Regions from separate parts of the Cobetia sp. 10Alg 146 genome, predicted to be linked through region 1. Evidence: predicted binding sites of a transcription regulator. Region 1 holds the regulator's gene; each other region holds the start of a gene.
What was found. Region 1 encodes sigma-54, which starts transcription at its own class of promoters, with help from an activator protein. Its sites were predicted from a motif close to TGGCACNNNNNTTGCTNT; they were not measured.
Positions count from the first base shown of each region.

Region 2: speB (agmatinase) is a predicted target of sigma-54. The motif match lies at 1,924-1,941, and genes of this name have one in related genera.
Region 3: QD172_RS09060 (dimethylamine monooxygenase subunit DmmA family protein) is a predicted target of sigma-54. The motif match lies at 3,189-3,206, and genes of this name have one in related genera.
Region 4: QD172_RS02240 (ammonium transporter) is a predicted target of sigma-54. The motif match lies at 2,742-2,759, and genes of this name have one in related genera.

Region 1 covers NZ_JARWKT010000002.1:569,491-576,838, forward strand. The annotation lists gene lptC (LPS export ABC transporter periplasmic protein LptC) at 1-570, shown strand, start outside; gene lptA (lipopolysaccharide transport periplasmic protein LptA) at 669-1,247, shown strand; gene lptB (LPS export ABC transporter ATP-binding protein) at 1,244-1,990, shown strand; gene QD172_RS05460 (RNA polymerase factor sigma-54) at 2,345-3,793, shown strand; gene raiA (ribosome-associated translation inhibitor RaiA) at 4,392-4,700, shown strand; gene QD172_RS05470 (PTS sugar transporter subunit IIA) at 4,710-5,180, shown strand; gene rapZ (RNase adapter RapZ) at 5,277-6,191, shown strand; gene QD172_RS05480 (HPr family phosphocarrier protein) at 6,178-6,447, shown strand; gene mgtE (magnesium transporter) at 6,612-7,348, shown strand, end outside.
Region 2 covers NZ_JARWKT010000001.1:265,826-273,173, forward strand. The annotation lists gene QD172_RS01060 (sigma 54-interacting transcriptional regulator) at 1-1,622, opposite strand, end outside; gene speB (agmatinase) at 2,070-3,020, shown strand; gene QD172_RS01070 (YjiH family protein) at 3,329-4,645, shown strand; gene QD172_RS01075 (5-guanidino-2-oxopentanoate decarboxylase) at 4,792-6,444, shown strand; gene QD172_RS01080 (aldehyde dehydrogenase family protein) at 6,529-7,348, shown strand, end outside.
Region 3 covers NZ_JARWKT010000004.1:172,835-180,182, reverse strand. The annotation lists gene QD172_RS09075 (glutamine amidotransferase family protein) at 1-563, shown strand, start outside; gene QD172_RS09070 (protein glxC) at 563-1,249, shown strand; gene QD172_RS09065 (FMN-binding glutamate synthase family protein) at 1,264-2,604, shown strand; gene QD172_RS09060 (dimethylamine monooxygenase subunit DmmA family protein) at 3,291-3,977, shown strand; gene QD172_RS09055 (PDR/VanB family oxidoreductase) at 3,962-4,906, shown strand; gene QD172_RS09050 (DUF3445 domain-containing protein) at 4,946-6,007, shown strand; gene amt (ammonium transporter) at 6,112-7,348, shown strand, end outside.
Region 4 covers NZ_JARWKT010000001.1:522,743-530,090, forward strand. The annotation lists gene QD172_RS02230 (NAD(P)/FAD-dependent oxidoreductase) at 1-833, shown strand, start outside; gene QD172_RS02235 (hypothetical protein) at 973-1,140, opposite strand; gene QD172_RS02240 (ammonium transporter) at 1,279-2,637, opposite strand; gene QD172_RS02245 (aminomethyltransferase family protein) at 2,993-5,404, opposite strand; gene QD172_RS02250 (histidine kinase) at 5,679-6,989, shown strand; gene QD172_RS17345 (response regulator transcription factor) at 6,986-7,348, shown strand, end outside.

The DNA.
Region 1 (7,348 bases):
GTCGACGCCAGCAGTGATGAGCCGGATTACTATCTCGAGGGGGCTGACATGACGCGCTTCGATGCGCGGGGAGTGTCGATCCAGTCGATGACCTCCCCGCACATCGAACACACGCCAGGCGATGACGTGACGCGTGCGCAGGCACCGAAGATCCGGACCAACGACAGCGAAGACCGTCGCTGGTACGCCACGGGTGACAGTGGCGTGTTGAGCGCCGGCGGCGACACCTTCACTCTCGAAGGCAATGCCCGACTGCGCCAGCCTTCGGATGCCTGGACACTGGACACCGACGTGCTGCATTACAGTCGTGAGCAGAACCGTGCCTGGAGTGACGTGCCGGTGGTGATCACCCAGAATGGTCAACGCGTCGAGAGTGACCGCTTCAGCGCTGACCTCTCTCAGGATTCCGCCCAGCTGGAAGGCCGCGTCCGCAGCACCCTGCAACCCGGCAAGGGCAAGAGCGATGCCGCTCGGGAAGCCGAGACTCTCGACACCGGCAATGACACCACCCGTGACGATGATGGCCGCGTCTCCAGCACCTTCGATGCCGCGCCGGCCCAGGATCAGTGAGCGCGCCCCTGCATGCGCCGAATCCTCTCTCCCCGATTTCCGCTTCACGATGGCCTGAGTGATCGTGAAGCCTTACCAGTTCTGCCAAGGAGCACTCCATGACTTCAACGACTCTCACGCCCTTGACGGTCTGGCGCCAGACACTCAGACCCGGTGTCATGGCCCTTGGCCTGGCACTTGGCATGACGACGCTTTCCCCGACCGCACTGGCGCTGGACAGCGATGCCAACCAGCCGATCAACATTGCCGCCGACTCACTGTCACTGGATGACAAGGCCGGCACGGCCACCTATACCGGTCGCGTGGAAATGCGCCAGGGCAGCATGAAGCTGGATGCCGCGCGCGTGGACATCAGTCGCGCCGACAGCGGCGAGATTTCCCTGGTCAAGGCCACCGGCCAGCGCGCCTACATGGAGCAGAAACCCGATACCGACGAGCGACTGGTCAAGGGCTGGGCGAATACCATTCGCTACCACGCGCTGGAGCGTCGGGTGGAACTGGTCGGCGATGCCCGTCTGGAGAAAGGCGACGACACCTTCGAAGGTGGCTACGTGGAATACTTCCTGGACAAGCGCCAGGTCAATGCCAGCAATGGCAGCGATGCCTCATCCTCCGAGGGGTCACGCGTCCACATGACCCTGACGCCACGTGGCGCCAATGCCAGCAAGGATCAATGAGCATGACTGCTGCCAGCCCACGTACTCTCAGCGCTCGTCATCTGGCCAAGGCCTACAAGGGTCGCAAGGTCGTCAAGGACATCTCGCTGGAAATCCGCCAGGGTGACATCGTAGGCCTGCTGGGCCCCAACGGGGCCGGCAAGACGACCTCGTTCTACATGATCGTCGGCCTCGTGCGCTCGGATGCCGGTAGCGTGACCATCGATGACCACGACCTGTCCGGCGCCGCCATGCATCAGCGGGCTCGCGCCGGCATCGGCTATCTGCCCCAGGAAGCCTCGATCTTCCGCAAGCTCTCGGTATCCGACAACATCATGGCGATCCTCGAGACGCGCAAGGACCTGGATCGCAACGGACGCAAGGCACGCCTGGAGGAGCTGCTCAACGAGTTCAGCATCACGCATATTCGTGACAGTGCCGGCATGAGCCTTTCCGGCGGGGAGCGCCGCCGCGTGGAGATCGCTCGCGCACTGGCCACCGAGCCAGACTTCGTGCTGCTCGATGAGCCGTTTGCCGGCGTGGACCCCATCTCGGTGGGCGAGATCAAGAGCATCGTGCGCCAGCTGCGTGACCGCGGCATCGGGGTGCTGATCACCGATCACAACGTGCGCGAGACACTCGACATCTGCGATACCGCCTACATCGTGGGCGATGGCCAGATCATCGCGCATGGCGACGCCGACACCATCCTCGCCAACCAGCAGGTGCGTGATGTCTACCTGGGCCATGAGTTCAAGCTCTAGCCCGAGAGTGCCGTCAGCCTGGTAAGAGCCGTCAGCCTGGTAAGAGCCGTCAGCCTGACGAGAGCCGTCCGACCTCTTCTGCTCTCACCAGCACCCTCCAGCACCCGCCACTTCCTGCTTCACTGTCGGGGCCTCGTTCCCCGCCCCCTCACGCAAGCGCCTCGACAGGCGCTTGCGTGATCTCCCCGTGAACCCTCCTGCTCTGCCACACCTCACTCGAATGCATGACGTCCATACCACCTTGGTGGCAACATGGCATGCAAGTTGCTTGAATATTCTCGACTGCCCCTTGTCAGTGCCCCGACCCACGGTATAGCGTAGATGCACGTTCCTTTGCCGTGAATGACAGACCCCATGAAACCCACCTTGCAGCTTCGACTCGGCACTTCCCTGACCATGACCCCGCAACTTCAGCAAGCGATCCAGCTGCTGCAGTTGTCGACGCTGGACCTGCGTCAGGAGATACAGCAGGCGCTTGAGTCAAACCCCATGCTGGAGCTTGACGAGGAATACGAGTCGCTGGATGTCGCGGAGACACAGGACAAGAGCGAGATCTCCACCTCCGAGACCAACAGCGAGATTCCTGAAGAATACCCTCTCGACAGTGACTGGTCGGACCTCTACCAGGATCACGCAGGCAGCCTGACCAGTTCCGGCAGCGGAAGCTCGAGCGAGGACGGGCCGGACTTCGATCGCAACACCAGTGTCGAAAGCCTGCAGGACCATCTGCGCTGGCAGCTGGCGATGACGGACCTCGATGCGCGTGAACGGCAGATGGCGGAGAGTCTGATCGATGCGGTGGATGGGGCCGGCTACCTGAGCATGAGCCTGGACGAACTGGTCGATGGCCTGCGAGGTCAGGGACTGCCCGGCCTCAAGGCGTCGGAACTCGAGCAGGTCCTGCTGCGCCTTCAGCAGTTCGATCCCACCGGTGTGTTCGCTCGAGACCTGCGCGAATGTCTGCTGCTTCAGCTGGCCCTGCTGCCGGACGATCTGCCGCTGCTGGCCCAGGCCCGCCGTCTGGTGCGGCAATTCCTCGAGGCACTGGGCAATGACGATCGCAAGCTGCTCAAGCGTCGCCTGAGCCTGGATGATGATGAGCTGGATCACGTCATTCGTCTGGTACGGGCGCTCGACCCGCGCCCGGCGTCCGCCTGGGGCGAGCCTGCCAGTGATTACGTCATCCCGGACCTGCTGGTCCGTCATACGCGTCACGGCTGGCAGGTCGAACTCAACCCGGAAGCGCTGCCCAAGCTGCGTATCCAGCCGGAATATGCCGCCCTCATCAAGCGGGCCGACAAGTCCGCGGACAACACCTTCCTCAAGGACAATCTTCAGGAAGCCCGCTGGCTGATGAAGAGCCTGTCCTCACGCAATGACACCCTGCTCAAGGTGGGCCGCGAGATCATGGCGCGCCAGATCGACTTCCTCGAGCAGGGGGAAGAAGGCATGAAGCCGCTGATCCTTGCCAACATCGCGGAAGTGGTCGAGATGCACGAATCCACCATCTCGCGGGTGACCACCCAGAAATATATCCACACCCCGAGAGGCGTGTTCGAACTCAAGTTCTTCTTCTCGAGTCAGGTGGGTGGCAGCGGCAACGGTGACGCGCACTCCAGCACCGCGATCCGTGCGCGCATTCGCAAGCTGATCTCGGAAGAACCGGCGCGCAAGCCATTGTCCGACTCACGCCTGGTGGATCTGCTGGCCAGTGATGGCATCGAGGTAGCGCGCCGGACGGTCGCCAAGTATCGCGAGGCCATGGGCATCCCCTCCTCCAGCGAGCGCAAGCGCTTGGCGTGAGTCTCGACAACGGATACCCGCAGGCCAGCGGGCTCCACACGTCGGAGCGCTGAAGCTCGCCCCCTTGCACCTGCCATCCTGGCATCATCTGCCAATCGGTCGTCTGAATACCGGTTGGCAATGCCTGTCCTTGCGACTGCGTGAGTGACTTCACGCCCCAATTGCCTATTTTTCCAGCCACTTTTCTCCAGAGTGCTTTCTTTTTCCCTCACATCCCACGGACAGATAGCCAGGGGTCGCCACCGACTCCTGCCACACGAACGTCGACGTAAATGCTGACATTGGCCACAAACGGCCGGTTTCTCGAGCCCCATTCCGTCCGTGATGCGAGGCGATGCTCATGAAGAACCTGCTGATATCCCTCGCTGGGTTGAAGACAAGCCTTGCCCCACGATGCAGCGCAGCGTTGATCTTTGTTCAAAGCTTGGGCATTGTCGGGGTAGACGCTCGGTACACCGGCACCGCCGCTCTCGCCAGCAGATGATCGCCACGAGACCATGGCCGGAGTCAGAAAGTGGCCGCGCGTTCAATCAGGGTTTGCTCGCAGTCAAAAAGGGTTACAATTCAAAGGCAACCCGCTGGATAAAGGAGCGTGTCCATGCAAGTGAATATCACCGGGCATCATGTGGAACTCACCGATCCTCTCCGCGATTATGTCAACGAGAAGCTCGCTCGCCTCGAACGGCATTACGACAACATCACCAATGTTCAGGTGACACTGTCGATCGAGAAGGAACGCCAACAGGCTGCCTGCACCCTGCACGCCGCTGGCGCCGACCTCCATGCCCTGGCAGAAGACCCCAACATGTACGCTGCCATCGACGCGCTCGCCGACAAGCTGGACCGCCAGCTGGTCAAACACAAGGAAAAGTCCCAGGCTCGCTCTCAGGGCACCGGGACCCGTTGACCTTCTGCCATGACACTTGATCAGATCCTTCCCCCCGAGCGCACGCTCTACGGCGTCCCCGGGGGGAGCAAGAAGCGGGTGCTGGAATTCTTCAGCACCTTCATTGCTCAGAACATTCCCAGCCTGGACAGCCAAGAAGTCTTCTCGCGCCTGATCGGGCGCGAGAGACTGGGTTCGACGGGCATCGGCCACGGCGTGGCCGTGCCACATGCACGCAGTCCACACTGCAAGACCCCCATCGCGGCGTTCATGAAGCTCGGTGACCCCATCGACTTTGACGCCATCGATGGCGAACCCATCGATCTGCTGTTCGTGCTGCTGGTCCCCGAGGAGGCAGATGACACCCATCTCACTCTGCTCGGCCAGGTGGCGGAACTGCTCAACTCGCCCACCAACCGGGCAGCATTGCGCCAGGCAGACAGTCAGCGAGCATTGTTCGATGCCCTGACCTCGGCCATCGCCGAATTGCCGGCGCGCTGAACCTGCAAGCCCGGACTCGCTCCGGGCTTGTCGCTGACTGGCCTCAGGCACCCTCCGCTTTCACCTCATGCTGACCTCGCCCTGGGAGAGCACTCCATGAAGATCGTGATCATCAGTGGTCGCTCCGGTTCCGGCAAATCGATTGCCCTCCAGGCGCTGGAAGACATTGGCTACTATGCCATCGACAATCTGCCCGGCATGCTGCTGGCACCATTGGTCGAGCAGCTGGAAAAGGACAGCCCCACCCGCCGGCGCATCGCGGTCTCCATTGACGCGCGCAACCTCCCCGATGCCCTGAGTCGCTTCCCCGAACTGCTCGACAGCGTTCGTCAGAGCGGCATGGATGTGCAGGTCGTCTACCTGACCACGGACTCCCGTGTCCTGCTCGAACGCTATTCCGCGACCCGCCGCCGTCATCCGCTGACCCGCGACAATGACCGCACGCTGGCCGAGGCCATCGAGATCGAGCAGCAGACACTGGCCCCGATTCGTCAGAAGGCGGATCTGGTCATCGACTCGACCAACCTCAGCGTGCATGACCTGCGCTCGCGCATCACCGAACAGGTCGCACAGCATAGCTCTCGTCATCTGACACTCACCTTCGAGTCCTTCGGCTTCAAGCATGGCGTGCCGACCGATGCCGACATGGTGTTCGATGCCCGCTGCCTGCCCAACCCCTACTGGGACATCAATCTGCGCAGCGATACCGGTCGTGATGACAGCGTGGCGGAATTCCTGCAGCGCTACCCGGACGTCAAGGCAATGCAGGATGACATCGCCGGCTGGCTGGAACGCTGGCTGCCCGCCTATCAGGCCAGCAATCGCAGCTACCTGACCGTTTCGGTGGGCTGTACCGGCGGCCAGCATCGCAGCGTCTATCTCTGCGAGCAGCTGGCCGAACATTTCGCCAAGCAGCTTCCGGAAGTGCGTCTACGCCACCGGGAGCTGGGGATCCATACGGCCCTAGCGATCAGCGATACCCGTCAGGAGTCACACGATGCCCAGTCGTGAACTGGTTCTGACCAACAAGCGCGGGCTGCATGCTCGCGCTGCCACCAAGCTGGTCAACTGCTGTGCGCCCTTCGAGGCCACGGTCATGGTCAGTCACGGTGAGCGACGCGCCAACGCGGCCAACGTCATGGCGCTGCTGATGCTGGCAGCCCCGTGTGGCACGGCGCTGATCATCGATGTCGAGGGCGAACAGGCAGATGAGGCCCTGTCTGCGATCGAGTCCCTGTTCGAGGCGCGCTTCGAAGAGGAAGAATGACGCCGCCGCACCCCGTCTGACATCCCCCGCCCGCCGGCTTTCTGCCACTTTTTCCGCGCTGATTGCCCTATCGATAAGAAACAGTGTTTTCTTTTGTCGACGCGCCCCCCTGCGCCAATGGTAGAATCAACGCTGTCCTTCATGTCGACAGGGGAAGCCGACAGATGAGCAAGACGTCACGCAAACTCAAGCCAAGACTTGATCGCCTGTCACAGGCACTGGAAAGTGGCGAGCTGGATCAGGCAAGGCGCATGCTGAATCGCGGCCTGGCACCGGTGGACGTGGCCCACTTGCTGGAATCCTCCCCCCCCAAGGAGCGCAACCTGCTCTGGGAGCTGGTCGACGCCGAACTTCAGGGCGATGTGCTCCAATACCTTGGCGAGGATATCCAGAGCGACTTCCTCAAGGACATGGATGCCGAGGACGTCCTGGCCGCCACCGAGAATCTGGAACCGGATGATGTCGCCGACATCCTCCAGCGGCTTCCGAATGCCGTGATTCTCGAAGTCCTCGACTCCATGGAGGCGCAGGAACGCCAGCGGGTCGAGACGGTGCTGTCCTATCCCGAGGACACTGCCGGCGGCTTGATGAACACGGACACCATCACCATCCGTCCGGACATCACCCTGGATGTCGTGTTGCGTTACATCCGCCGTCACGAGCGACTTCCCGATTCCACCGACACCCTGCTGGTCGTCTCGCGCCGCGATGAATTCATCGGCGCCCTGCCCATCAACCGCCTGCTGGTCTCTGACCCCGGTGTCACGGTGCGCGAGGTGATGGATACCGACAGCGTGGTGATTCCGGCATTGATGCCGGAGAGCGAGGTCGCCTCGCTGTTCGAGAAGCATGACCTGATCTCGGCGCCTGTCGTCGGCGGTGATGGCAATCTGCTCGGGCG
Region 2 (7,348 bases), on a different contig from region 1:
GACGGCTGACTAATCCCTGCTCTCTTCGCTATCGCATAAGTACTGGGTAACTCGGCAGCCATCTCTTGGAGCCATTGCGCTTCGATACGTGCCAAGCCTTCCTTGAGCGTTTCGTTGGGGCCGAGTTTCGGGATTGGCATGGCTACCGCCCCCTCAGCGGCAGGCGCTGAGAGGGAATTGTCACTATGTAAGGTATCGGCAGTGGGAAAACTTTCAGTAACGCCTATTCCATTGGATTTGTCATTACTGAAGCCAAATGAATTGCCTAGTCCATTAGCGTTATTCGTGGAACAAGTGTTGAGCAGTGATTTTACTGAGTCGCTGTCGATGACATCACTGGGGGCGCTGAGCCAGGCGCGTTCCAGCCAGTTTTCCAGTTCGCGGATATTGCCGAGCCAGTCCTGACGCATGAGAACGGGCCATAGGGTAGCGTCGAGGAGCTTGCGACGACCGTGACGTTGATTGAGGCGTGAGAGGTGTTGCTCTATCAGGGCGGGAATGTCTTCGCGGCGTTCGCGCAGCGGCGGCAGGCTGACGGGGAGCACATTGATGCGGTAGTAGAGGTCGAGGCGGAACTGGCCCTGCTCCACGCGGGCGGCGAGGTCTTGATTGGTGGCGACGACCAGTCGGAAGTCGGCGCGGCGGGTGGTGGTGTCGCCCAGGCGGGTGATCATTCCGTCCTGAATCACCTTGAGCAGCTTGGTCTGGGTGGCGAGCGGCAGCTCACCGATTTCATCCAGAAACAGGGTGCCGCCTTCGGCCTGTTCCATCAGGCCCGCCTTGCCACGGTTGCCCGCGCCGGTGAAGGCACCGGCTTGATAGCCGAACATCTCGGACTCGAACAGGCTTTCGGGGATGGCGCCACAGTTCACCTCGATGAAGGGGCCGTCGGCGCGTTGGCTCCAGCGATGCAGTTGATGCGCGAAGGCCGTCTTGCCGACCCCGGATTCGCCCAGCATCAATACCGTGGCGTTGGTGGGCGCGACCCGCTTGAGCAGCAGCGCTATCTCACGCATCACGGGGCTTTTGACCTGCAGTTCGCCCAGTTCCAGCGCGGCGTCCTCGCACTCGGCCTGCTCACGCGCGGCCTGCTCGCAGAGGGCACGCCCCTGCTGCCGCGCGTCATGGGTGGTCTGCTCGGCACCCGAGCGCGCACTCCCCACCGCCCCCCAATCACTTTCCCCCGCACTCCCCCCGCCCAGCTCACTGCCCCGCGAGTTGCGGCGCAGGTGATCCGTGAAGCGCTGCTGGAGCACGGCATATTCCTGCTGCAACAGCTGGATATCGGTGAGATCCATCGAGCGGCTGACCACGCACTCAAGCTTGCCCGCGACGAATACCGGATGCGCCTGCGCCACCACCCGCCGCCCGGTGGCGGTGAGCTGCATCATCTGCAGCGTTCTCCCTGTGCGCAGCACCTCCAGGCTGATGGAGGGCTTGAGCACCCCGCTGGCTTCCAGGTCATGCACGTTGGCGGCACACAGTGCCTCACGCGTCATGCCATAGACCGCCGCGGCGCCGGGGCTGACATCCATCACCTGGCCATCCGCGCTCACCACGAAGTAGTGGTCGTGGGCGGTGTCGATGATGGTCTTGAGAATCTGGTGGTCGAGCTCTGACATGGCGGGCACCTCATGGTCGAGCCTGTGAATCGGGGCGGGGCTATCTATCAGGTCTTTCCAGCACTTCTTTTTACCGGCTCTTTCTTGCACGTCTTTCAAGAGGTGCTTTTGACGACAGCGCACTACCTGACAGTGCGCTGCAAGTACTGCGCTGAAAGACACTCTCGATGATGCCTGAATGTGATCCACAAATGAATCGACGATCCATTTTTGAATCGGTATTGGCGGAAGGGTGATCCACAAATGAATCACTCGACAACCACCTCTTTAAAAAACCCAATAAAATCAATCGACTGAAAATTGGCATGGTTACTGCAATGCTGGGGTATGCGCCAAGGAGAATCGCCGGCTTTCATGACACCGTCCGGCCAGGCGATCAGGCGAACCATCACAATACCCCGCTCGCCGTCAGCGTATCGCGAGCGACTCAAGACCCTGGAGAGACAGATGAGCGAATTCAATCAGCCACTGGGCGGCAACGACATGCCACGTTTCGGCGGCCCGGCCACCATGATGCGCCTGCCGGCTCAGGAAACCGCGGAAGGCCTGGATGCCGCCTTCATCGGCATTCCGCTGGACATCGGTACCTCCAACCGTCCGGGCGCGCGTCTCGGCCCGCGTCAGATCCGTGATGAATCGCGCATGCTGCGCCCCTACAACATGGCCACCCGCGCCGCTCCCTTCGACAGCCTGCAGGTGGCAGACATCGGCGATGTGCCGATCAACACCTTCCACCTGCCCAAGAGCATGGACATCATCGAGAAATTCTACGATGAAGTGCTCAGCCACGATTGCGTGCCGCTCACCCTGGGCGGTGACCACACCGTCACCCTGCCGGTGCTGCGCGCCATCGCCAAGAAGCACGGCCCGGTCGGCCTGATCCACATCGATGCCCACGCCGACGTGAATGACCACATGTTCGGCGAGCCCATCGCCCACGGCACGCCGATTCGTCGCGCCCAGGAAGAAGGCCTGCTCGACAGCCACCGCGTGGTGCAGATCGGCCTGCGTGGCACCGGCTACTCCGCCGATGACTTCGACTGGTGCCGTCAGCAGGGCTTCCGTGTGGAAACCGCCGAGATGTGCTGGTTCAAGTCACTCGCCCCGCTGATGGCCGAAGTGCGAGACATGATGGGCGATCGCCCGGTGTACATCACCTTCGACATCGACGGACTGGACCCCTCCGTCGCCCCCGGTACCGGCACCGTGGAAGCCGGCGGCCTGACCATGCCCCAGGGCATGGAAATCGTGCGCGGCGCACGTGGCCTCAATATCGTCGGCGGTGACCTGATGGAAGTCTCCCCGCCCTACGACACCAGCGGCAACACCGCGCTGATGGGCGCGACCCTGCTCTACGAGATGCTCTGCGTACTGCCGGGCGTGCAACAGCGCGACTGAGTCGCACCGCACCTCCATTGCCAGTGAAAGACCCCGCCGGAGGGCGGGTCGCGTGCCAGGGGCCTGTCCCGTCCCTGGCACGTGAAGAATCCCCCGCGAAGACGGCAAGTCGCATGCCGAATGACCGATCAGAGCCTGACCATTACAACAAGATCAAGGTGACCCGAATGACAACCAGCATCGACCCGACGGCGGAGCACGCACCGTCCCAGCATGACTCCGCGTCTGACTCTGCCGCGACCCCAGCGGCCCGCCCGAAGAAGGACCTGATCGCCACCCGCCCGGTGCCGCTCACCGCCAGGGGGCTGATGAAATTCCTGGTGCCGTCACTGCTCGGCGTCAGCTTCTTCCTGGTGCCGTTCAGCGTTGGCGACACCATCAACATCGGCATGGGCCTGATGGCCGATTGGCTCAAGGCCACGCTCGGCAGCGCCTTGCCCGCCATCGCCGTCGCGGTGCTGTGTCTGTCGGTGATCCTCACCGGCTTCGTCAAGCTCGCCAAGCCGAACTGGGCACGTCAGGGCGCGGCACATGAGCTGTTCGATGTCGCGCCGGTGTGGTTTGCCATGCGCGCCCTCGGCGCCATCTTCGCGCTGATGACCTACTTTCAGTGGGGGCCAGCCGCCGTCACGGCGGCCTTCACCGGCGGCGTGATGCTCAATGATCTCGCCCCTGTCCTGCTGACCTTCTTCTTCTTCGCGGCCATTCTGCTGCCGCTGCTGGTCGACTTCGGCTTCATGGAATTCATCGGCAGCCTCGTGCGTCGCCCGTTCCGCGCCATCTTCAATCTGCCGGGACGCAGTGCCATCGATGCCACCGCCTCATGGATGGGCTCCGGCACCGTCGGCGTGCTGATCACCACCCAGCAGTACGAGCAGGGCTTCTACAGCAAGCGCGAAGCGGCGGTGATCGCCACCAACTTCTCGGTGGTCTCGATTGCCTTCGCGTTGCTGGTCACCAGCTTCATGAACATCAATCACCTGTTCGTGCCCTTCTATCTGACCGTCGTCATCGCGGGCCTGATCGCCGCCGTCATCGTGCCGCGTCTGCCGCCGCTGTCGCGCAAGCGTGATGACTACCACGAGCCGGTCGGCTGTCAGATCAGTGAAGAGAACCAAAGCGACTGTGGCGTGCTGCGTTACTCACTCGGCATGGCCGTCGCGCGTGCCGAGCATGCCCCGGGCCCGCTCAAGCTGGTGAAATCGGCCGGCTTCAACGTGGCGGACATCTTCCTCGGTCTGCTGCCGGTGGTGATCGCCATCGGGACCGTGGCGCTGATGCTGGCCGAGTTCACGCCGGTCTTCACCTGGCTCTCCTACCCGATGATTCCGCTGCTGGAACTGCTGCAGATTCCCCACGCGGCAGAGGCAGCCCCGGCGACGCTGGTCGGTTTTGCCGACATGTTCCTGCCGGCGGTGCTGGCCAAGGACATCGACAGCGAACTGACCCGCTTCGTGATCGCCTGCCTGTCCCTGACCCAGTTGATCTACATGTCCGAGATCGGTGCCCTGCTGCTCAAATCGAAGATTCCGCTCAAGATCTGGGAACTGGTGGCCATCTTCGTGCTGCGCACGCTGATCACCCTGCCGATCATCGCTGGTATCGCCCACGTCTTCGTGTTCTGAGCCGAGGCCAGCCCGCCGCAAGAGCGCTGTGCCACCACCAGCCTCCTGTGCCTGGGCTCCTGTTCCTTGGACTCCTTTTCCTAGGACTCCTTTTCCTCATGACTTCCGGGGGCGCCACGGCGCTCCCGTCTGCCGGATAGCCTGCCATGACCTGTGCTGAACTCCTCATCCGACTGCTGCGTGACACCTACGGCGTCGATACCGTCTTCGGTATTCCCGGCGTACATACCGTCGAACTCTACCGGGGCCTGGAGCCCGACGCCGATCCCGCCGCGCGCACCATTCGCCACGTCACCCCGCGCCATGAACAGGGCGCCGGCTTCATGGCCGATGGCTATGCCCGCAGCACCGGCAAGCCCGGAGTGTGCTTCATCATCACCGGCCCGGGGATGACCAACATCACCACCGCGATGGGCCAGGCGCTGGCCGACTCCATCCCGATGCTGGTGATCTCCAGCGTCAATCGCTCCGACACCCTCGGGCGTGGCCAGGGGCGTCTGCATGAGCTGCCGAGCCAGCAGCAGCTGGTCTCGGGCGTGGCGCGCTTCAGCCACACCCTGCTCGACCCGTCCGCGCTGCCGGAAGTGCTGGCCCGCGCCTTTGCGCTGTTCGAGGGTGCCCGCCCCGGCCCGGTGCATCTCGAGATTCCCATCGACCTGTTCAATGCCGAGATTCCACTGCCTGCCGGTCGTAGCACCCATGACGTCACGCGCTCACGCATCGGGCGTCTCGCGCCGGACCCGACGCTGATCGACGAGGCCGTGGCCCTTCTGACAGGCGCCCAGCGCCCGCTGGTACTGCTGGGCGGTGGCTGTGTCGCCGCGCCCGAGGCCGCGCGTCAACTGGTGGAGGCGCTGGATGCCCCCACCGTCACCACCATCAATGCCAAGGGCCTTCTGGGCAGCGCCCACCCGCTGGATCTCGGCGCCAATGCTGCACTGCCTGCGGTACGCGATCTGGCGCGCGACGCCGATGTGGTGCTGGCAATCGGCACCGAGCTTGGCGAGACCGATTACGACGTGGTGTTCGATGATGGCTTCGTGATCGGCGGAGAGTTGATCCGCATCGATATCGACCCCGAGCAGCTGGCGCGCAATCATGCCGCCGCGCTGGGTATCGTCGCCGATGCCAGCCTGGCGCTGGAGACGCTCGCCGATCGACTGACTGACCTCGAGGGCAGCCCCCAAGGCACAGGTCGCGGCGCGCAGATCACCGCCGCCACGCTGGAAGCCCTCGCCCTGCCGACCGACCCGGCCTTCGCGCCCTACGTGCCGCTGTTCGACACCCTCCAGCAAGCGCTGCCGGAGGCGATCTGGGTCGGCGATTCCTGCGCCACGGTCTACGCAGCCAACCACCTGCTCAGCCAGCCGGCACCGCGCCGCTACTTCAATGCCTCCACCGGCTACGGCACGCTCGGCTACGGCCTGCCCGCCGCGATGGGCGCGACCCTGGGCCGCCCGGACCTGCCGGTGATCGCGCTGGTCGGCGATGGCGGCATCATGTTCACGCTGTCGGAACTCGCCTGCGCGGTAGAAGAACAGCTGCCGGTCGTCATCGTGCTGTGGCACAACCAGGGCTATGAGGAGATTCGCCGCTTCATGGACAACGCCGGCGTCACGCGCTTGGGCGTCGACATCCAGGCCCCCGACTTCCAGCTGCTGGCCCGCGGCTTCGGCTGCGCCGCCGTCGCCATCGATTCCCCCCAGGCACTGCGGGTCGCCTTGAACGAGCGCGACGCTAGCGCCCCGCTGCTGGTGGAAATCAACGCGGCCGGGTGGCAACGCTCGATCGCCGGCTGAGTCCGACTCGGCGCATCGCATCTTTTCACAACATTGATCAATGACCGCCAGTCCCCCGTATGTCACTGGCGGCAAGGAACTCCCATGTCAGCTACCTCAATGCACAAGCTCGATCAGCAGTTCATCAACAACGAGTGGGTCAAGTCCCACGGCGAGCGCCGTCTGGCGGTCACCAATCCTTTCGAGGAAACCGTCATCGCCGAGGTGACGGCGGGGGATGCGCGTGATGTGGAGGCCGCCGTCACGGCGGCTGCCAATGCCTTCGAGGGCTGGCAGGCACTGAGTGGCGCCGAGCGTGCGGTCTATCTGGAGGCCTTCGCCGAGGGGCTGACATCTCGCCGGGAAGCGCTGGTGGAAATGTCATGCCGCAACAACGGCAAGATTCGCACCGAGGCCGAGATCGATCTCGATGACGCCATCGGCTGCTACCGCTATTACGCCGCCCAGGCACGCGCGCTGGATGCGCGTCAGGGCGCGGTGGTCGCGCATGATGTCGAAGGCTATGCGGCGCACAGCTATCAGGAGCCGGCCGGCGTGGTGGGGTTGATCACGCCGTGGAACTTCCCGCTGGTCACCACTGCCTGGAAGGTCGCGCCGGCGCTCGCCGCGGGCTGCACCCTGGTGATCAAGCCGTCTGAAGTGACGCCGCTGCCGGAACAGGTGATGGCCGAGATCGCGCTGGAAGCCGGACTGCCGGCAGGCGTGTTCAACCTGCTGCACGGCGATGGCGAGGGCATCGGCGCGCCGCTGACGCGTCATCCGCGCATCGACAAGATCTCCTTCACCGGCAGCAATGTGGTCGGCGAGAAGGTCATGCAGGCGGCGGCCTGCGGTACGCGTGGGGTGTCACTGGAACTGGGCGGCAAGTCAGCGATCATCGTGCTGGAAGATGCCGACATCGACG
Region 3 (7,348 bases), on a different contig from region 1:
AGATCCTCAAGGCGGTGGGCCTGCCGGCCCATATCGCCAGCCTCTATGGCCTCAAGGGCATGCAGGGCAGCCACATCATCGGTCATACCCGCATGGCGACCGAAAGCGCCGTCACCCTGCAGGGCAGCCACCCGTTCTCCACCGGGCGTGATCTGTGCCTGGTCCACAATGGCTCGCTGTCCAACCACAACTGGCTGCGCACCAAGCTCAGGCGTGAAGGCATCAGCTTCGAGACCGACAACGATTCCGAAGTCGCCGCCGGCTACCTGACCTGGCGTCTGGAGCAGGGCGACAGCCTGGAAGCGGCGATTACCGGTGCCCTGAAGGACCTGGATGGCTTCTTCACCTTCACCATTGGCACCCGTGATGGCTTCGCCGTGGTGCGGGATCCGATCGCCTGCAAGCCTGCCGTGATTGCCGAAACCGACGACTACGTGGCGATGGCCTCGGAATATCGTGCTCTGGCGAGTCTGCCGGGTATCAAGGACGCCCGTGTGTGGGAGCCGGAACCCGGCCGCCTGTACCTTTGGGAAAAAGACACCGCCCGTACGGAGGCTGCGTAATGATGAAGACTCACGATCTGGCCGTTGATGGGCTGCGCGCTCTGAACCAGGCCCTGCACGATGCCGACCTCCTCAAGGAGGCGCGCGAATGGCGAGTGGTCAACTCCGACGGCGCTCACAACATCGCCTGCGGTATCAATGACGATATCAGTGTCGATATCGATGGCCACGCGGGCTACTACTGCGCGGGCATGAATCAGAAGGCCAGCATCACCATCCACGGCAATACCGGGGTGGGTGTGGCGGAAAACATGATGTCCGGCTGTGTGCGGGTCAAGGGCGATGCCTCCCAGGCTGCGGGCGCGACCGCCCACGGCGGGCTGCTGGTCATCGAAGGCAACGCCTCGGCGCGTTGCGGTATCTCGATGAAGGGTGTCGATATCGTCGTCAAGGGCAACATCGGCGCGATGAGTGCCTTCATGGGACAGGCAGGACGCATGGTGGTATGCGGTGATGCTGGCGAAGGTCTCGGTGATTCGCTCTATGAAGCGCGACTCTACGTGAAGGGCACGGTCGCATCGCTGGGCGCGGACTGCATCGCCAAGGACATGCGTGCCGAGCACCTGGAAGAACTGGCGGAGCTGCTGGCGAGTGCCGGAATCGATGAAGACCCGGCCAGCTTCACGCGCTACGGATCTGCGCGTCAGCTCTATCACTTCAAGGTCGACAACGCCTCAGCCTACTGATCAGGATGCCCAACATGACCGACGAGACTCAAACACAGCCCTACAACCCGGCACTGCGCGAATCCGCGACCTTCGGCCGCGATGTCATCCATGAGATCCAGCGCGCGGCAGAGACGGGTATCTACGATATCCGTGGCTGGGGCGCCAAGCGCAAGGTGCCGCATTTCGACGACCTGCTGTTCCTCGGCGCCAGCATGTCGCGCTACCCGCTGGAAGGCTATCGCGAGAAGTGCGAGACCGAAGTCGTGCTTGGCACGCGCCATGCCAAGAAGCCGGTGGTGATCAGCACGCCGGTGACCATCGCCGGCATGAGCTTCGGTGCCCTGTCCGCCCAGGCCAAGGAAGCGCTGGGGCGTGGTGCCTCGGAAATCGGCACCTCCACCACCACCGGCGATGGCGGCATGACCCCGGAAGAGCGCGGCCAGTCCTCGCGCCTCGTCTATCAGTACCTGCCGTCGCGCTACGGCATGAACCCGGATGACCTGCGCAAGGCCGATGCCATCGAAGTCGTGCTCGGGCAGGGCGCCAAGCCCGGTGGTGGCGGCATGCTGCTGGGGCAGAAGATTTCCGAGCGAGTCGCGGGCATGCGCACGCTGCCGCAGGGCATCGATCAGCGCAGCGCCTGCCGCCACCCGGACTGGACCGGCCCGGATGACCTGGCGATCAAGATTGCCGAGCTGCGCGAGATTACCGACTGGCAGGTGCCGATCTACGTCAAGATCGGTGCGACCCGTACCTACTATGACGTCAAGCTGGCGGTGAAGGCGGGCGCGGATGTCATCGTGCTGGATGGCATGCAGGGCGGCACCGCCGCCACCCAGGATGTCTTCATCGAGCATGTCGGCATTCCGACCATGGCCGCCATCCCGCAGGCCACTCAGGCACTGCAGGAAATGGGCCTGCATCGTGAAGTGCAGCTGATCGTCTCCGGCGGGATTCGCAACGGTGCCGATGTCGCCAAGGCCATCGCGCTGGGTGCTGACGCCGTGGCCATCGGTACCGCCGCCTTGATCGCGCTGGGCGACAACCATCCGCGTTACGCCGAGGAGTATCAGAAGCTGGGGTCCGCCGCCGGTTTCTATGATGACTTCCAGGATGGCAAGTGCCCGGCCGGTATCTCCACCCAGGACCCGGAGCTGAGCCAGCGACTGGACCCGGTCGCGGCCGGCAAGCGTCTGGCCAACTACCTGCGCGTGCTGACGCTGGAAGCCCAGACCCTGGCACGTGCCTGTGGCAAGTCACACCTGCATCATCTGGAACCGGAAGATCTGGTCGCCCTGAATGTGGAAGCGGCCGCCATGGCACGTGTTCCGTTGGCGGGCACCAACTGGGTGCCGGGACAGGGCGGTTACTGATGGCACGATCTCTATCGTGCGTGTGCCATTGCGCATGAGAGCGATCGTGCATGGCTGCCATTGCGCATGATTGTCATGGCAAAGCTGCGAAGCCTTTTGTCAGCAAGATCGCCGCAATGTTGTCCAGGCAAAATGTCGCAATGACAAGAACTCTGCTCCGCTTGATGTAGAAAAATATGACCTGACGATATTGAGTTATCAAAGCGCCTCACCCTTCGGTGAGGCGCTTTCTTTGGTGGTGAGTACAATCAAGGAAAAAGGCCAATATCATGCAAGCGAAAGTACATCAGAATGCTGGCGGTGGAGAAGCGCGTAGTGTCGTGTCGATTGTGAGATCGTAATTCTCCCAAGATAAATTTTTCCATTCTTTCAGCATCTTGAAGACATTCAATGAGAAATATGTCAGGCGTAGCGATTGGCTTATGAGGTGAGGTTGGGTCAGGGCAATAATGGTGAATGCAAGCCGATATTCATGAGCTTTGTGTTCTGTTTTGGTGCGTGAATACCTCTATTGATTGTTCATATGTGAAATGGGGTTTTCAGACGATTTTGCCGGGCATGCGGGGTAATGATTTTGCCGTCAATGGCACGAAATATGCTCAAGAAATGGAGTGGTAGTCGGATGCCCGTCATCGTCAAGACGGCGGCATTACAACAAGGACAATTTCTCAGAGCAGGGTCGTGTCATGAAAAGCCCGCAATCATCCTCTGTCACTGCCGGGATTCGAAGTCGGCAACACTATCCACGCATCGAGGCGCTGCCCGATGCCCAACGGTATCTGGTGGCGTGCCAGTCTCCCGAGAGCCTGCCAGGCACTGGAGAGGCGGCGGGCAACGCCCGTCAGCAACTGCAGATGCATTGTCAGCTGATCAGTACGCTGCTGGGGCAGCTCGGTAGCCGCGAGGTGGGAGGCGCCGTGCAATCCGCTCCGGCAACAGAGGCGTTGCCCACGGGGCCCGCCGACAGCGCCCGCCTGCATCACTGGTACGACGTCGATGATCGCCCCCTGGCCTGCGATGCGCTGGCGGGTGCCATCGGCGAGGTAGGCGCGGCGGGATGTCTGATCATCATCGGCAGTGAGCATTTCGTGTGGCAGGTCGCCAATCTGGCTCAGCAGCAGGGTCTGTTGCTGGATGACATGGTGATGCTGCCGGTGGCTGCCCTGGGGCGGCATGTGTTCTGCGTGCACTGTCAGCAGGTCAGTGAGCACGTCATCCACTCACCGGCGGCCTGTGATGGCTGTGGTTTGATGCTGGAAGTGCGTGATCATTTTTCCAAGCGTCTCGGCGCCTACATGGGCGTGCGAATCGATGCGGAAGCCCCGGGAGAGATTCCCCCACAGGAGGAGGTGGCACCATGTCTCGCTTCATGAAGGCGCGGGTCGCCGCGGTCGATCAGCTCAGCAGCAGCGTGCGCCGTCTCACTCTGGTGCCTGCCGATGAGGCCTCACCCTTCACGCCGTTCTCGCCGGGCAGTCATGTGGTGCTGGGCATTCCGGGAGAAGGGCGGGTGTGTCGCAACGCCTATTCATTGATCAGCCCGCCGGATGATCCCTCGCAGTACTGCATCGCGGTGCGTCGTCAGCCGGTCTCGCGTGGGGGCTCCGAAGCCATCCATTCCCGCGTCAAGGTCGGCGACGAGCTGGAGCTCAGCCCGCCGGCCAACCTCTTTCTGCCGCACTGGCAGGCGCGCCATCACCTGATGCTGGCAGGCGGCATCGGCATCACGCCGTTTCTCTCTTACCTGCCGGAGCTGGAGAGTCGTGGCGCCAGCTGGGAGCTGCACCTGCGCAGCCAGGACCTCGACGTCGCCCGCTTCCCGGAGGCCGCGCCCTATCTGGCGAGTGGCAACATCACCCAGCACCGTCTCGAGCGTCCGAATCTCAAGGCCCTGCTGGCGCGTCAGCCCGCCGGCACTCACGTCTATCTCTGCGGCCCGCAGGCCATGATCGATGCCGTGAAGGACGCGGCGCGCGAGCTGCACTGGAGTCTCGCGCGCATCCATCACGAGGTCTTTGCCGCCCCGGAACCGGGGACTCCCTTCACGGCCGTGGCGCGTGGCAGCGGCGTGGAAGTGGCGGTCGGTGCCCAGGAATCCCTGCTGGAAGCGCTGGAGCGCAGCGGTGTCGAGGTGACAAGCCTGTGTCGCGGCGGGGTCTGCGGACAGTGTCGGGTCGAGATGCTGGAGGGGGAGGCGGAGCACCGTGATGCCTTCCTCGATGAACAGGAGCGGGCCAGTCAGCGCTGCGTGATGCCCTGCGTTTCCCGGGCACGCAGCCAGCGGCTGGTGCTGGATCTCTGAAACCGTCTTTCGCGAGATGGACCCCCAAGGAGCAGGAACATGCAATTTTCCCCGCGAGATGACCAGGCGTTCCATGGTCAGTTCACCTTCAAGAATTCCGACTACGCCATCCAGCGTTTTCCCTTCCCGTTCCCGGAAGATGAGTACCGTTACTCGGTCAATATCGAGCCACATGTCTTGCCGGGCAAGCCGGGTTCCATCACCGAGCACATGCTGGATATCGATGAGCATTATCTGAGCGAGATCGCCGAGCGTGAGCGGGTGCTGGCCATGGACCCCAGACGCTGCCTGGTGATGCCACACATGCAGCCGGCAGCCTGGGACTTCCTCGAATTTGTGATGACGCACTACGCCCGGGACTATCCGCAGGCTTTCAGTCTCGAGCGCGACGGCGATGACTGCGTGTGGTGCAACCATCTGCTGGAGCTGGAACAGAGCTTCCGCATGGGCGATGACACCAGCCTGCCACTGCCGCCACTGGACTATATCGGCCGTCAGATGCAGGGCGATATCGCGTTGCTGGACCAGCGCGACGGTGACCTCTTCATGGACGCCGGCATGATCACCTGTCCGGCGGACTGGTCACTGGCCTTCGATGCCGGCATGAGCTTCAAGCAGTGGCATGGCCCAGTGCCGCTGGCGCATGAGATGGGCGTGTTCGATCGCGCGCTCAAATACCTGTGCGCCATCCAGGTCGGCGGGCCGGTGCGACGCCTCAACTGGACCATGACCATCCATCCGCGCATGGACAGCTCCCCGGAGACCTATGCCGAGTGGGGCAGTGATCGCACCACCATCACCGCCGAAAACGCCGGTCGTGATGTGCATCTGCGCGTCGAGCTGCAGACGCTGGTGCGCATGCCGCGCAGTCATGCGCTGTTCTTCGGTATCCGCACCTATCTGATCAGCCTCGAGGACCTGTGTACCAACCCAGTCTGGCAGACGCGTCTGCTGAAGGTGCTCAAGACCCTGCCGGCGGAGCTGATTGACTACAAGGGGCTGACGCGCTATCTGCCCAGCGTGCTCGAGTGGCTGGATGCCCGCGAGGCAAGCGTTGCGGCCAAGGCCAATGCCGAGGCGACGGCGCAGGCAGCGGTTTAGACCACCCTCTCGGCAAACAGCCCTCGGCACCGAGGGCGTGATAGGGAATGGATCGCAAGCCACTGACGAAAGCGCTTGCGAATAACAACAAAGGGGAAACGCTGGTGAATATCGATGTGCTGCAACTCAGCTACGCGCTGGATACGTTCTACTTCCTGATGTGTACCGCGCTGGTCATGTTCATGGCCTGCGGCTTCGCGATGCTGGAATCCGGGCTGGTGCGCTCCAAGAATACCGTCGAGATCCTGACCAAGAATGCGCTGCTCTACGGCATCGCCTGTCTGGTGTTCCTGGTGGTCGGCTACAACGTGATGTATCCCGGTGACAACGCCATCAGCAGCGTGATTCCGGGGCTGTCATTCATGCTCGGCGCTGACAATACCCTCAGCGACATCAGTGCTGGCGAAGGGGCGGCCTATTACTCCAGCATGGCGGACTTCATCTTCCAGGCGGTGTTTGCCGCCGCGACCATGTCCATCGTCTCGGGGGCCGTGGCGGAACGCATGCGCCTGTGGCCGTTCCTGATCTTCGCGGTGGTGATGGTCGCGGTCATCTATCCGGTGGAAGGTTACTGGAAGTGGGGCGGCGGTTTCCTTGATGCGATGGGCTATCAGGACTTCGCAGGTTCGGTGGTCGTGCACATGGCGGGCGCGGCGGCGGCATTGGCGGCGGTGCTGCTGGTCGGTCCGCGCAAGGGGCGCTACGGCGTGGACGGCAAGGTACGTGCCATTCCGGGTGCCAATCTGCCGATCGCCATGCTGGGCATGTTCATCCTGTGGATGGGCTGGTTCGGTTTCAATGGCGGCTCGATGCTCAAGATCGCCAGTCTCGATGATGCCAACAGCGTGGCGCGTATCTTCGTCAACACCAATGCCGCGGCCTCGGCAGGGATGGTGGCCGCGGCACTGCTGTCACGCGCCATGTTCGGCAAGACTGACATGACCATGGTGATGAACGGTGCCCTGGCCGGTCTGGTCTCGATTACTGCCGAGCCGTTGCTGCCGTCTGCCGGCCTTGCGGTGCTGGTCGGTGCGGTAGGCGGCATCATCGTGGTGCTGTCGGTGGTGGGACTGGACCGTCTCAAGATCGATGACCCGGTCGGTGCCATCTCCGTACACGGCTCCGCCGGCCTGTGGGGCATCATGGCAGTGCTGTTCTCCAATCCGGACGCCGCGTTCGGTACCCAGATCCTGGGCACGCTGATCATCTTCGCCTGGATGTTCGGCGTAAGCTTGGTGGCGCTGCTGGTGATCAAGAAGGTCTGTGGTGGCCTGCGTGTCAGCGAGGAAGAGGAACTGGAAGGCATGGACATGCACGAATGTGGCATGGGGGCCTACCCGG
Region 4 (7,348 bases), on a different contig from region 1:
TGGAGTTCAAGGGCAAGGACCTGCTGCTGATCGGCAGCAGCTACTCTGCCGAAGATATCGGTTCACAGTGCTACAAGTATGGCGCTCGCAGCATCACCACCAGCTATCGCACCGCCCCGATGGGCTTTGCCTGGCCGGAGAACTGGGAAGAGAAGCCGCTGTTGCAGAAAGTGGACCGCGACACCGCCTACTTCCGCGATGGCACCCACAAGAAGATCGATGCCATCATCCTGTGCACCGGCTACCTCCATCACTTCCCGTTCCTCGATGAACCGCTGCGCCTCAAGACAGCCAACCGCATGTGGCCGCTCGGTCTCTACAAGGGCGCTGCCTGGGAAGCCAATCCGCGCCTGTTCTATCTCGGCATGCAGGATCAGTGGTACACCTTCAACATGTTCGATGCCCAGGCATGGTGGGTGCGTGACGTGATTCTCGGTGAGATCGCGCTGCCCAGCCGCGAGGCCATGCAGGCAGACAGTCAGGCATGGCGTGACCGGGAAGAGACGTTAGACAGCGATGAATCGATGATCCGCTTCCAGGGCGATTACGTGAAGTCACTGATTTCCAAGACGGATTATCCGAGCTTCGATATCGACGGCGTCAATCGCACCTTCCTCGAGTGGGAGCACCACAAGCACGAGAACATCATGACCTTCCGTGACTACTCCTATCGCTCGCTGATGACCGGCACCCTGGCCCCACGCCATCACACGCCCTGGCTCGACGCGATGGATGATTCGCTGGAAGCCTTCCTGGCGCAGCCCGAACGCGACACCCGCCAGGCAGGCAGTCAGACAGCCGCCGAACGCTCCCTCGCGACTGACAAGGTCTGAGTGACGGACAGGATCTGATTGACTGACAGCCTTGTGTCACCTGACATGTGACGTCGGCCCACAGAATGCACAACGCCGCGAAGCATGGCTTCGCGGCGTTGTGCATTCTGTGGTTGCGGAGCAAGAAGGCCCCGATGGATCAGAGGGTCTTCTTGCTGCGGAATGACGCTTTCTCATGGCGCAGGATATTGACGCTCAACGAGATGCAGACGCCAGCCGCGATCAACAGACTGACCGCCACCATCCCTGAATTGCTGAAGAAGAACGCATAGTTGGCAGCATGTACCGCAGTATCGACAGTTTCCATGACAAGACTCCTGGAGAAGAAAGAAAACGAATCGGCCCGTTCGCTCCGTCGCTGGCTGGCAGCCAGACTTCAGGACAGATGGCAACGAACGCTGCAACAAACGAGCCAATCCTCATGCGGGTGATCGTCAGAACCGACTCAGCTGATATCGGGACGCTTGTCCATCGGTGCTGCCACTACCCCACCGGAACGTGCCGGAACGCTGGAAGATGACTCGGTTGCCATGCTCTCCGGGTAGGCCTTGGCCGGCACTTCGAACAGGTCCAGCCCGAGCACTTCGACATGCGGCGGCACGCGCAGCAGGTTGAACTTCTTGAGCAGATAGGCAACGCCCCAACCCGGCACGAAGCCCGTCACTGCCATCACCACCGCGCCTGTCAGCTGCCCGGTGAAGGAGACGTCCGGCACGCCTTCGCCGACATTCGGGAAGCCCGCGGCGAAGACACCCACCAGTACCACGCCATAGAAGCCGCAGAAGCCATGTACCGCGAAGGCGCCGACGGAGTCGTCCAGGCCACGCTTCTCGAGCAGCGCGCCGATCTTCGGCATCAAGGCGCCACCGGTGACGGCCAGTACGAAGGCCAGGCCCGGGTTGTAGAGATCCAGCCCCGCCGCGACGGTGATGATGCCGCCCAGCGCACCGGACATGGTCCAGAAGGGATCACGCGAGGACAGATAGGCACCGATCACGCCGCCACCGAAGCCCATCAAAGTGTTGAAGGCGAAGGCCGAGAGGTTGGTGCGATTGCCGTAGATGGTGGTCCAGCCGATGTCACCGGTGTTGAAGATGATGCAGCCACCCAGGAAGCCGAAGAAACCGACGATGATCAGCATCAGCCCGATCAAGGTCATCGGCATGTTGTGCGGTGCGATCACCTGCGGCTTGCCATCGTCACTGTACTTGCCGATGCGTGCCCCCAGATTGAGCAGCACGCCCAGCGCGAAGAAGCCGGCCACGGCATGCACCACGCCCGCCGCGCCGACATCGTGGTAGCCCAGCTTGTGCAGCATCCAGCCATCCGGATGCCAGCCCCAGGCACCCGCCAGGATCCAGACACCCGCACCGAGAATCACCGCCAGCAACAGGAAGGCGCCCAGGCGGATGCGTTCGATCACCGCCCCCGAGAGAATCGAGCCCGTGGTCGCACCGAACAGGGCAAAGGCCGCGAAGAAGATACCGGTGCCCATGTCATCGGCGTCCGGGCGCATGCTCGCGCTCCACGGCAGTGCCGCGGAAGCCTCGATGGGAATCAGCCCGTTGGGGAAGGCGTTGTAGATCCACCAGCCCACGAAGTAGAAGGCGGGGATGATCGAGGCCAGCGTCAGCACGTTCTTCATGCCGGACGCCAGGGCATTCTTGGAACGGGAGGCACCGATCTCATAGGCCAGAAAGCCTGCGTGGATCAGGAACATGATGGCGGTACACCACCAGTAGAACACCTCGATGTTCATCGCCTGGTGCATATCCAATATGCTTTGCAACGTCTTTTCATCCATCGTCTTTTCTCCTTTTCCGGGCCGGGTCTGCCACCGCATGCCTGCCGGTGGAAACCCTGTCTGCCCGAAGGTTGTTGTTGTTTTTCAAGGGGGACCTGCTGGATAAAGCAAGCGACATGCCAGATGACCCCTGATGGCCACCTTCAGTAATACGTTGTTTTCATTGGCATCTTCTCGAAATCGTGGACACCTCTTCACATATGAAGCCCGGAAATCACCACCTGGCAAGAGGGTGTTCGTTATTGAGGCAGGCAGGCGGCGTCCTGCACCGTGATATGACGTGAGTCGTACTGCATATACGGATCGTCACCGGCCAGCCTCACGCGCGAGGTCTCGGTCATGCGCCATGCATCACTCAGCTGCGCACCTTGAGACGCTCAGGATCATGGAAAGGCAATGTCACCACCTCGGCGACGAGACGCTTCTGGTGGCCATCCAGCTGACCGATCTCAAGCTGCGTTCCGGGGCTTGAGAAATCCGGGGCAAGACGACACATGGCGATGGACTGGTTGAGCAAGGGAGAGCGGGTCGCGCTGGTGATCACCCCGACCGGATAACGCCCGTGATAGACCAGATCGCCATGGCTGACCAGCTCGCTGCTGTCCATCTTCAGGCCCATGATCCGATGGCGGGATTCCGGCGTCTCGCGCTGCATGGCCGCACGCCCGACGAAATCATCCTCCTTGCTCTTCATCGGCACGGTGAAGCCGATGCCGGCCTCGTAGGGAGACGTCTGCGGGCAGAATTCATGGCCAGCGAAGATCAACCCCGCCTCTATCCGCAGCATGTCGAGGGCATCCAGCCCCAGCGGCGCGATGCCATGTGGCTCACCGGCCGCCCAGATCGCCTCCCACACGGCCGGGGCGTCATGCGGATGACACCAGATCTCATAGCCCAGCTCACCGGTATAGCCGGTCCGCGACACCATCAGCGGGATGCCATTCGGCCCCGCCAGGCGACCGACCATGAAGCGGAACCAGCCCAGCGTTTCCACCTCCGGCTGGGTACGCGCATTCCAGATCAACGGCGCCAGCACCTCGCGGCTCTTCGGCCCCTGCAGCGCGATGTTGTGCAGCTGATGGGTGGAGTCGCGCACCGTGACGCGATAGCCCTGCTGCTCTGCGAGATCCCGCAGCCACTGGCCGCTGGCCGGATCACCACAGATCCAGCGGAAGGTCTGCTCGCCCATGCGGAACAGGGTGCCGTCATCGAGCATGCCGCCGGTTTCCTGACACATGGCGGAATACACCACTTCTCCGATGGAGAGTCGGCGCACGTTGCGGGTCAGCGCATATTGCAACAGGCGTTCGGCGTCCGGTCCGGCGACCTCGAACTTGCGCAATGCGGAGAGATCCATCACCGCGACCCGTTCGCGACAGGCCAGATACTCGGCCCGCGCGCCCCACCCTTCGTAATGGGTGGCCAGCCAGTAGCCGTGGTAATCGATGTACTGCTTGGTCAAGGCGGAGGTGCAGGGATGGAAGGCGGTGGGCAAAGTCATGCGCGGCAATTCCTCGGGCCGGTTGCGATAGGCGATACCGCGGGGGAAGTCATGTTCAGCGGCGTAGATACGCACATGGATATCGGTCGGCACCCAGCCGTTGGCGGCGTCGATGTCGTCCGGACAGGCGGATGAGGCACAGATGAGGTCACGGTCGGCGCGCAGCAGCACATAGTCGCCGGGACGTGACCAGGGCTCATCCACCGCCAGGGTGCCGCAGGGCTGTACCCAGGTATTGAAGAAGAAGTTGATGGCCGGCCAGCTGGCACGTTGTCGGATACCATGAGACGCCGACAGGGCATTGTTGAAGTTGACCGTGCAGCTGTCGTGACCGAAGTAGCCGTGGTGTTCGTAATACTGCGGCGAGCAGGCCAGCATGAAGCTGTCATGACGTCCGACCGTGTCCTGGATCACCTCGAGCATCGGATGCAGGTGCTGATCAAAGAACACCGAATACAGTCCCGGATTGGGCATGCAATGCCCGGACAGGCTGCGCGTGGCGCCAGCATCCAGCCCCAGCTCCTCGCCCTGTGCCCAGGCAGTGGCGTCGAAGGCCACGAAGTCGGAGCACTGACGCCCCGCCACATCGATGATCTGGATCCACTCGCCCTGCTTGACCTCATAGACCTCGACCGTCCCCGCCGCGACTCTCGTCTCCTGGCGGATCGGCGCCAGCGGCACCGGCAGATGTTCCAGCCCCACAAGCCCTGTGCAGAAATGGGACACCTCAAGCTCAGTGGCCAGCCGCTCTCCTTCGATCGTCATGTCACTGCCGGGGGCCAGCAGAATCAGGCGTGCGGCAGGCGCTTCCAGCGGCCAGCGAATCTCGGCCGGCAATCCGGCCGCTGACAGGCGCTGCCAGTGCGATGGCGGGCAATGCGCGACTCCCAGCGCCTCCAGGCGTGCCTGAGTGTGCGGACTCCTGTTGCCGGACATCTCCTGTGCCTCGCTGGCCTGAGGCTGACTGGCGAAGGCGTGATCTCCCTGGCTGACGACGCTCGCGAAGTGCGCAAGCGACGCCTCGATTGTCGTGCCTGCCCCCTTCACCGCTTCGCGGGGACTTTCCCCGCTCTGCTGTGCCGCATCGGCGGCTTCATCACCCATTGCCTTCAGCGCCAGCCACTCACAGGACTGCGCACCGTCCACGGATGACACCTGCACGCTATCGCCGGGCGACAGATCAAGTGCCAACACCTCCAGGCCGGCGATTCGGTAACGATACGGCTGGTTCGGCGTGGCAGCGGGTATCTCGACTGCAAGTCCCATCCTGGTGATACCTCTTGTTGTCATGGCAGGCGAGCCAGTCGAAGGAAGTGCTCGAAGGGCAAGCCTGGATCAGATGTGCCTGGATGGTGCATGACCCCTTGCGGCGCGCACCACGTTCTTCATGGTTAATTAAATTTACTCTCAGTAGATGCGACGACAATCCATCAAGAGAGGTACCCATGAAGGAGTAATCCATTCGCTGGCATGAAGCTTGCTGGTGTGACACTCGAATCATGGCGCGCCGCAGGGGCGGCGAAACGACAGAGGAACTCGCATGGCACTCAGTCTCGGCGCATCGAAGACAGGCAAGGCGCCTGCATCGCAAGGGATAGCGCATCGCCTTGATGTCCAGCGCGCACGAGGCTGTCCCGCCGATGCCGAGACTCCCGTTCGCCCTGCTACCATCCCGCCGCCTGATCTGCGTGACAGACACCACCTCGATGCCATCACCTTGCGCATCGCTACCTGCGCTGACCTTGAGGAGGCGTTGCCATCCGTGCTGAGAGAGCTGCTGGACATGCTGAACGGCTGTCCTGAAAGCGGCATGGCGCACTCCTCGATTGGCGAACTCTGTGTCGTGCATCGCGCACCCGGTCAGGCGACCCATGCGGTGATTTCCCCTGCCGGCATCGCTTTGTCAGCCGCTGCGCGCCAGAGATTGCAGGAAGTCGTCAGGGATATCGGTCGCGATCCCGGCGCTCGACAGCAGGCGTCTGGCATAGCCGGCACGCCAGGTGGCGTGCTGATCGCCCTCACGGACGCCACTGACAGCGGGGAGACGGGCAGAGGGGCGACGGGCGATGGCTGGTTATGGCTTGGAGAGCCGGCAGCCGCAGCCCCTTCACGCGAGACACCGCTGGCACACGCCGTCATCGACGCTCTGAGCCGTGGGCTGGCATTGCAGCAGCAGCAACAGGCGCGTCACGCCGAAGACAGGCAGGCAGCGGTGGCACAGGCCCTGAAGAACGAACGACGACAACTGGCGGCGGAGCTGCACGATACCCTCGCCCAGGAATTGAGTTACCTGCAGATGCAGAGCGCACGCCTGACACGTGCCGCCCGCCATGCGCCACAAGAGGTGCAGGCACTGGCTGAGGAGGTGCATACCCAGGCCCGGCGCACTTTCCGCCAGACCCGTGAACTGATCAATGGCGCGCACGCCACTTGGGGAGACGCGCCGCTTGCCTGTGTGCTGGAGGCCTTGATCGAGGAATTCGAGACCCGTTCCAGCATGGTGTTCGAGCTCGACAATCGCATCCAGTCACTGCACCTCCCCGATGCCCTGTCCCTGCAGGTGATGTTCATCGTGCGCGAAGCGATGACCAACAGCGTGCGCCATGCCCGGGCCACCCACCTGCGCCTGCAACTGCGCTATCAGTCCTCTGGGCCGCAGCTGGCGGCGCGGGTGTTGCTGACCGTCGAGGACAACGGCTGCGGGTTCGATCCCACCGAGATCCCCGCCGCGCATTTCGGGCTGGGCATCATGCAGGATCGCGCACGCCACCTCGGGGCCGACTTCGCCATCACCCAGCCTCGCCAGGGCGGTACCCGCGTGACACTGAGCTGGGAGCGCCGCGACACATGACCGCGACACGACAGACACCCTCGACGCACCCGACACGTCAGACACTCCCGACAAGAGTGGTACTCGTCGACGACCATCCGCTGTTTCGGCGCGGGCTTGCCGAGCTCTTGAGTGAAGGTGGCCTGTTCGAGGTCGTGGCCGACTTCGATGATGGTGCGCATCTGCTCGAGCGCCTCCCCGCCCTCGCCCCCGAGCTGGTGATCGTCGACTGGCAGATGCCGCAACTCGATGGCCTGACCCTGATGCGCCATCTCAAGCAGCGTGATACCGCCCTCAAGGTCGTGCTGTTGACCGCCTCCGACGACAGCCGACATCTGCTGGATGCCATCCAGCAAGGGGCGGATGGCTACCTGATGAAG